DNA from 2 places in the Pseudomonas sp. F-14 TE3623 genome. Region 1 is predicted to be linked to the other one. Evidence: predicted binding sites of a transcription regulator. Region 1 holds the regulator's gene; the other holds the start of a gene.
The links. Region 1 encodes FliA, which starts transcription of late flagellar genes. Its sites were predicted from a motif close to CTAAAGTTTNNNNNNNNNNNGCCGNTAA; they were not measured.
Positions count from the first base shown of each region.

Region 2: a site for FliA is predicted at 2,334-2,361, ahead of AB7M29_RS28415 (flagellar protein MotY). Genes of this name have one in related genera too.

Region 1 covers NZ_JBRJHM010000001.1:2,543,472-2,547,435, forward strand. The annotation lists gene flhF (flagellar biosynthesis protein FlhF) at 1-391, shown strand, start outside; gene fleN (flagellar synthesis regulator FleN) at 508-1,338, shown strand; gene fliA (RNA polymerase sigma factor FliA) at 1,335-2,075, shown strand; gene AB7M29_RS11575 (chemotaxis response regulator CheY) at 2,244-2,615, shown strand; gene AB7M29_RS11580 (protein phosphatase CheZ) at 2,646-3,434, shown strand; gene AB7M29_RS11585 (chemotaxis protein CheA) at 3,488-3,964, shown strand, end outside.
Region 2 covers NZ_JBRJHM010000001.1:6,133,766-6,137,729, forward strand. The annotation lists gene AB7M29_RS28410 (argininosuccinate synthase) at 15-1,232, opposite strand; gene AB7M29_RS28415 (flagellar protein MotY) at 1,362-2,270, opposite strand; gene pyrC (dihydroorotase) at 2,428-3,474, shown strand; gene rnt (ribonuclease T) at 3,471-3,964, shown strand, end outside.

The sequences.
Region 1 (3,964 bases):
CAGCGATCCGGCACTGCGCATGCAGCTCGAAAGCCTGGCCGGACGCGGCATCAAATCAAAAAATTATCTGGTCTTGGCAACCACTAGCCAGAAACAGGTTCTAACCGCTGCTTATCACAGTTACAAACGTTGCGGCCTTGCCGGCTGCATCCTGACTAAACTGGATGAAACGGCAAGCTTGGGCGAGGTGTTGAGCCTGGCCATCAGTCATGAACTGCCGGTGGCTTACCTGACCGATGGCCCGCGGATCCCGGATGATTTGCATCTGCCGCGTCGTCATCAGTTGGTCAGTCGCGCCGTTAGCGTGCAAATGCAGGAAGAACCCAGCGAAGAAGCCATGGCTGACATGTTCGCTGACCTTTACCACAGTCCGACCAAGCGGGTTGGCTGAGGTATTAATGAACAGTTTTTGTACCTACATCGATGGTCTGCCATGCATTGTTCAGTTTGTGAACGCGCAGCCAGTAATGTGGCCTCCGTCTAAGTAAGACAAGGTAAAGAAATAACATGGGCAGCATGCATCCCGTACAGGTGATCGCGGTGACCGGCGGCAAAGGTGGCGTCGGGAAGACTAACGTGTCAGTGAACTTGTCCCTGGCTCTAGCTGAGCTCGGCCGGCGCGTCATGCTGCTGGATGCCGATCTGGGGCTGGCGAACGTCGACGTCCTGCTGGGGCTGACACCCAAACGTACCCTGGCCGACGTGATCGAAGGCCGCTGTGAGCTGCGTGACGTGCTGTTGCAGGGGCCTGGCGGGATCCGCATCGTCCCGGCTGCGTCCGGCACCCAGAGCATGGTTCATCTGAGCCCGGCCCAGCATGCCGGCCTGATCCAGGCCTTCAGCGACATCGGCGACAACCTCGACGTATTGGTGATCGACACCGCTGCGGGCATTGGAGATTCGGTAGTCAGTTTCGTCCGCGCAGCGCAAGAAGTCTTGCTGGTGGTGTGCGACGAGCCGACCTCCATCACTGACGCCTACGCGCTGATCAAACTGCTTAACCGCGACTACGGCATGAATCGTTTCCGCGTCCTGGCCAACATGGCGCAGAGCCCGCAGGAAGGCCGCAACCTGTTCGCCAAGTTGACCAAGGTCACGGATCGTTTCCTCGACGTCGCCTTGCAATACGTCGGTGCGGTGCCTTACGACGAAAGCGTGCGCAAGGCCGTGCAGAAGCAGCGTGCCGTCTACGAAGCCTTCCCGCGCTCCAAGTGCGCCCTGGCGTTCAAGGCCATTGCGCAGAAGGTCGATACCTGGCCACTGCCGGCCAACCCTCGCGGGCATCTGGAGTTTTTCGTCGAGCGCCTCGTGCAACAAACGGCAGGACCCGTCCTATGACAGCCAGTGGCTACAACCTCTACAAGAAGTCGGCACGTGACGCGCAGTACGAGCTGATCGAGCGTTACGCGCCACTGGTCAAACGCATTGCCTACCACTTGCTGGCGCGTTTGCCGGCCAGTGTCCAGGTCGAAGACTTGATCCAGGCCGGGATGATCGGCCTGCTTGAAGTATCAACCAAATACGACGCCAGCAAAGGCGCGAGTTTCGAGACGTACGCGGGCATTCGAATCCGCGGCGCGATGCTCGATGAAGTGCGCAAGGGGGACTGGGCGCCACGTTCGGTTCACCGCAATACCCGCATGGTCAGCGACGCGATTCGCTCGATTGAAGCTAAAACCGGCCGTGACGCTAAAGATCACGAAGTTGCGGCCGAACTCCAATTGAGTCTCGACGATTATTACGGGATTTTGAACGACACCCTGGGCAGCCGGTTATTCAGTTTCGACGATCTGTTGCAGGACGGCGAACACGAAGGGCTGCACGAGGATGGCGCCAGTGCTCATCTCGAGCCGTCACGCGATCTGGAAGATGAACGCTTCCAGGCGGCGCTGGCGGACGCGATTGCCAATTTGCCGGAGCGTGAGCGACTGGTGTTGGCGCTGTACTACGACGAAGAGTTGAATCTCAAGGAAATCGGTGAGGTCCTGGGGGTCAGCGAATCGCGGGTCAGCCAGTTACACAGCCAGTGCGCGGCCCGTTTGCGGGGGCGTTTGGGGGAGTGGCGAGCGCGCTGACAGGCAGTGTGGGGACACTGCGAACGAGGTTGGTACGGCATTTTGCTGCACCCGTCACGGCCCGTTGTAATCCATACAACTGTTGAGTGTTACGCCGAATTGATTGAACGGCGCGTTCAGGTGCTGCGCGCGTTTTAAGACTGCTTGGAGGTCGAATTGGACAAGAATATGAAAATCCTCATCGTTGATGACTTCTCAACGATGCGGCGGATCATAAAAAACCTGTTGCGTGACCTTGGGTTCACCAACACGGTCGAGGCGGATGACGGTATTACCGCGATTCCGGTCCTCAACAGCGGGAGCATCGACTTTCTGGTAACGGACTGGAACATGCCCGGCATGACCGGTATTGATCTGCTGCGCCACGTGCGTGCCGATGAAAAACTCAAACACCTGCCGGTGTTGATGGTCACGGCCGAAGCCAAGCGCGAGCAAATCATCGAAGCCGCTCAGGCGGGTGTGAACGGCTATGTGGTCAAGCCATTCACGGCTCAAGCGTTGAAAGACAAGATTGAAAAGATCTTCGAACGCATCGGTTGATGTGCAAAGCCAGTCCGTCACGGGGGAGCTATGGAGCATAACGAATCTTCACAGGGCGATTTTGAGTCGACCCTGAAAAAACACGCGGTCGAACTGGTCGAAAGCCTTGAAAAAGGCAGGTTCGGCGACGCTGTGCAACTGATCCATGAGCTCAACCAGACCCGTGACCGCGGCCTGTACCAGGAAGTGGGCAAGCTCACTCGCGAGCTGCATAGCGCGATCGTCAATTTTCAGATTGACCCGCACATGCCGCAAGCCGAGGAAGTGTCTCAGATTACGGATGCCACCGAGCGCCTGGGTTATGTGGTCAAGCTGACCGAGGCCGCGGCCAACCGCACCATGGACCTGGTGGAAAACGCCACGCCGCTGATCAACAGCCTGAGCGACGAAGCTCAGGCGCTGAGCACGGATTGGGGTCGGTTCATGCGCCGCGAAGTCGGGGCTGAAGAGTTCCGCGAACTGGCCCGGCGGGTTGACGGTTTCCTGACACGCAGCAGCGAAGACAACCGCGTCGTGTCGAGCAACCTCAACGACATTCTGCTGGCCCAGGATTACCAGGACCTCACCGGTCAGGTGATCAAGCGCGTGACCCAATTGGTCACCGACGTTGAAAGCAACCTGCTCAAGCTCGTGCTCATGGCCAGTCAGGTCGACCGCTTTGCGGGTATCGAACATGACCGTGAAGCGATGCTTGCTGAAAAAGATCCGCAAAAACATCTCTCTCAGGGTGAAGGTCCGCAGATTCATGCCGATAAAAGAGAAGACGTTGTGTCCGGTCAGGACGATGTGGACGATTTGTTATCCAGCCTAGGATTTTAGAGTTTTAGTATTTTAGGTTTTTTAGGTTTTTAGACCTCAGGAGCACCCCCTTAATGAGCTTCGGCGCCGATGAAGAGATCCTTCAGGATTTCCTGGTTGAGGCCGGCGAGATTCTAGAGCAACTGTCCGAACAGCTGGTCGAGCTTGAAAGCCGACCGGATGATGCGGATTTGCTCAATGCAATTTTTCGCGGTTTTCACACTGTAAAAGGGGGCGCCGGCTTCCTCCAGCTCAACGAGCTGGTGGAGTGCTGTCACATCGCCGAGAACGTGTTCGACATTCTGCGCAAGGGTGAACGACGCGTCGACTCGGAACTGATGGACGTGGTTCTCGAGGCACTGGACGCGGTGAACGGCATGTTCAGCGAAGTCCGCGAACGCAGCCCGATCACGGCTGCCACGCCTGAATTGCTTGCAGCGTTGGCCCGTTTGGCCGAGCCGCAAACCGCCGATGAAGCGGCACCTGTCGCTGAAGTGGTGCAGGCACCTGCCGCCGAAAGCGAATCAGGTGACATCACCGATAACGAATTC
Region 2 (3,964 bases), 3.6 Mb from region 1:
CCGACTCAAAGGTCTCAGAAAAGCTTCCGGCCTTTGTTCGCCGCGATACGCATGCGCAAGGCGTTGAGCTTGATGAAGCCCGCCGCATCGGCCTGGTTGTAGGCGCCGCCATCTTCCTCGAAGGTCGCGATGTTGGCGTCGAACAACGACTCGTCGGACTTGCGGCCGGTGACGATCACGTTGCCCTTGTACAGCTTCAGGCGCACTACGCCGTTCACGTGGGCCTGGGAAGCGTCGATCATCTGTTGCAGCATCAGACGCTCAGGGCTCCACCAGTAACCGGTGTAGATCAAGCTGGCGTATTTAGGCATCAGCTCGTCTTTGAGGTGAGCCACTTCGCGGTCCAGGGTGATCGATTCGATCGCACGGTGAGCGCGCAGCATGATGGTGCCACCAGGGGTTTCGTAGCAGCCACGGGACTTCATGCCCACGTAACGGTTCTCGACGATGTCGAGACGGCCGATACCGTGTTCGCCACCGATACGGTTCAAGGTCGCCAGCACGGTGGCCGGGGTCATTTCGACGCCGTCCAGCGCGACGATGTCGCCGTTGCGGTAGGTCAGTTCCAGGTATTGCGGCTTGTCTGGAGCCTTCTCCGGGGAGACGGTCCATTTCCACATGTCTTCTTCGTGCTCGGTCCAGGTGTCTTCCAGCACGCCGCCTTCATAGGAGATGTGCAGCAGGTTGGCATCCATCGAGTACGGGGATTTCTTCTTGCCGTGACGCTCGATCGGGATGTTGTGCTTTTCAGCATAATCCATCAGCTTTTCACGGGAGAGCAGATCCCATTCGCGCCACGGAGCGATCACTTTCACGCCTGGCTTCAAGGCGTAGGCGCCCAGTTCGAAACGAACCTGGTCGTTGCCCTTGCCGGTCGCGCCGTGGGAAATGGCGTCAGCGCCGGTTTCGTTGGCGATTTCGATCAAGCGCTTGGCGATCAACGGACGAGCGATGGAAGTACCCAGCAGGTACTCACCTTCGTAAACGGTGTTGGCGCGGAACATCGGGAACACGAAATCGCGCACGAATTCTTCGCGCAGATCGTCGATGTAGATTTCTTTTACGCCCATGGCCTGAGCCTTGGCGCGGGCCGGTTCGACCTCTTCGCCCTGACCCAGGTCAGCGGTGAAGGTCACTACTTCACAGTTATAAGTATCCTGCAGCCACTTGAGGATCACCGAAGTGTCCAGGCCGCCGGAATACGCCAGAACGACCTTGTTTACGTCCGCCATGCCATCACTCCACGGGGTTCTACGGAAAGCCGTCAAGTCTAACGCTCATGCAGAATAATTTACAGAGGCGCGACAGCTTATGACGACGAAGCGACAGATTATGTCGAACGAGCGACGATTCCGGCAAGCTCAGGACTTCGGTGTGCTGCCCGTGGAAGCGGTGGCTTGAGGCGCTGGTTGCTCGGTCGGCGCTACCCGTTCAAGGCGTACGGCAACCCGGCGGTTCTTCGCCCGATTGGCGGCGTTTTTGTTGGGCGCCAGAGGATAGCGCTCACCATGAAAACGCAGGGTGATCTGCGATTCCTGAATACCATTGGCCTTGAAGAAGTCCATCACGGCCAGCGCCCTGCGTCGTGACAGTTCACGGTTGGTCAGGCGGTTGCCGCTATTGTCGGAATGGCCGTCAAGTTCGATGTGGTTGACCGTCGGATCGGCTTTCATGAATTCCAGCATGACCTGCAAATGGGCCTTGGCTTGGGCATCGAGATCGATGCCCTCCCCCGGAAAGCCGACTTCGGATTGCTTCACCTGCTCGAAATTCTGCGGCAGCAACTTGGCCACGCAACCCTGATAGTCACTGTAGGCCTTGCTGAATTTGACCGGCAGCAGACGGACTTCAGATACCCGACCGTCGCCTGAGGAGTGTCGAACGACCGGGCTGCGACCGTCCATCAACCCACTGATCAGGCGCCCGGCCTGAACTTGCGAGCTGTTGAACAGCACGTTGCCATTGCCGATGCGCACCGAGCCCAGGTTGATGTCGCCACGCCCCGGCTGCCATGGCGCAGCGGCCGCCAGCAAGGTCGCGGAACCGCCACCGATCATCGAGTTGTAGGCCTTCAAGCGAAATGTCGCCTGCTCGCCGGCACGACGCACGAACTCACCCGAACCGAAATCAGTGATCGGTTGAGTCAGGCGGCATTCGAACTTGTCACCTTCGACCGTCCACTCGATGCTCTCCAGACGGGTCTGGAAAGTGAGCGCCATCGCAGGAAGGCTGGCAAACACACTGAGCAAGGCTAAATAACGCTGGCGCACGGGAGGCTCCACTGGCTTCTGCAACAAAAAGACCGACACACATATTTACGGCGTACCTGTTGGATATCGGAAGCTTGTCGCAAAACTTGATAGCGAGTGCCTGGAAGAGTCTTTTCCGGTAGCATTCCCATGAGTTTGACCCGCCTGGAATCCCCTCATGTCCGACCGCCTGACCCTGCTGCGTCCCGACGACTGGCATATTCATCTTCGCGATGGTGCTGTATTGACCAATACCGTCGCGGATGTCGCGCGCACCTTTGGTCGCGCCATCATCATGCCCAACCTGGTACCGCCGGTGCGCAACGCGGCTGAAGCCAATGGCTATCGCCAGCGGATTCTCGCCGCACGCCCTGCCGGCAGCCGTTTCGAACCGCTGATGGTTCTGTACCTGACCGACCGCACTCAACCCGAAGAAATTCGTGAAGCCAAGGCCAGCGGTTTCGTCTACGCCGCCAAGCTGTACCCGGCCGGCGCGACCACCAACTCGGACTCTGGCGTCACCAGCATCGACAAGATTTTCCCCGCACTCGAGGCCATGGCCGAAATCGGGATGCCCTTGTTGGTTCACGGTGAAGTCACCCGTGGCGATGTCGACGTTTTCGATCGCGAAAAAATCTTCATCGACGAACACATGCGCCGGGTGGTCGAGCGTTTCCCGACCCTCAAAGTGGTGTTCGAACACATCACCACCGCTGACGCCGTGCAGTTCGTCAACGAGGCTTCGGCCAACGTTGGCGCAACCATCACCGCGCATCACCTGCTGTACAACCGCAACCACATGCTGGTGGGCGGGATTCGGCCGCACTTCTATTGCCTGCCGATCCTCAAGCGCAATACCCATCAGGAAGCCCTGCTCGACGCCGCCACCAGTGGCAGCGACAAGTTCTTCCTCGGCACCGACTCGGCGCCCCATGCCCAGCACGCCAAAGAAGCGGCTTGCGGCTGTGCCGGTTGCTACACCGCTTATGCCGCGATCGAGATGTATGCCGAAGCCTTCGAACAGCGCAACGCGCTGGACAAGCTCGAAGCTTTCGCCAGCCTCAATGGCCCGCGCTTCTACGGCCTGCCGGTGAACACCGATCGCATCACCCTGGTCCGCGACGAGTGGACCGCCCCAACCAGCCTGCCGTTTGGCGAGCTGACCGTAATCCCGCTGCGCGCCGGTGAAAAACTGCGCTGGCGCCTGCTGGAGGAACACGCGTGAGTGAAGACCATTTCGACGACGAACAGGACGGTAATGGCGGCGGAGGCGGTTCCCGCCACCCAATGGCAGCCAGGTTCCGTGGTTACCTGCCGGTCGTTGTCGACGTAGAAACCGGTGGCTTCAACTCGGCCACCGATGCCCTGCTGGAAATCGCCGCCACCGTGATCGGCATGGATGAAAAAGGCTTTGTGTACCCTGAGCACACCTATTTCTTCCGGGTCGAGCCTTTCGAAGGCGCGAACATCGAAGCGGCAGCCCTGGAATTCACCGGGATCAAGCTCGATCACCCGTTGCGCATGGCGGTGAGTGAAGAAGCGGCCCTGACCGATATCTTCCGCGGCGTGCGCAAGGCTCTGAAAGCCAACGGCTGCAAACGGGCGATTCTGGTCGGGCACAACAGCAGCTTCGACCTGGGCTTTCTCAACGCCGCGGTTGCGCGCCTGGACATGAAACGCAACCCGTTTCACCCGTTCTCCAGCTTCGACACGGC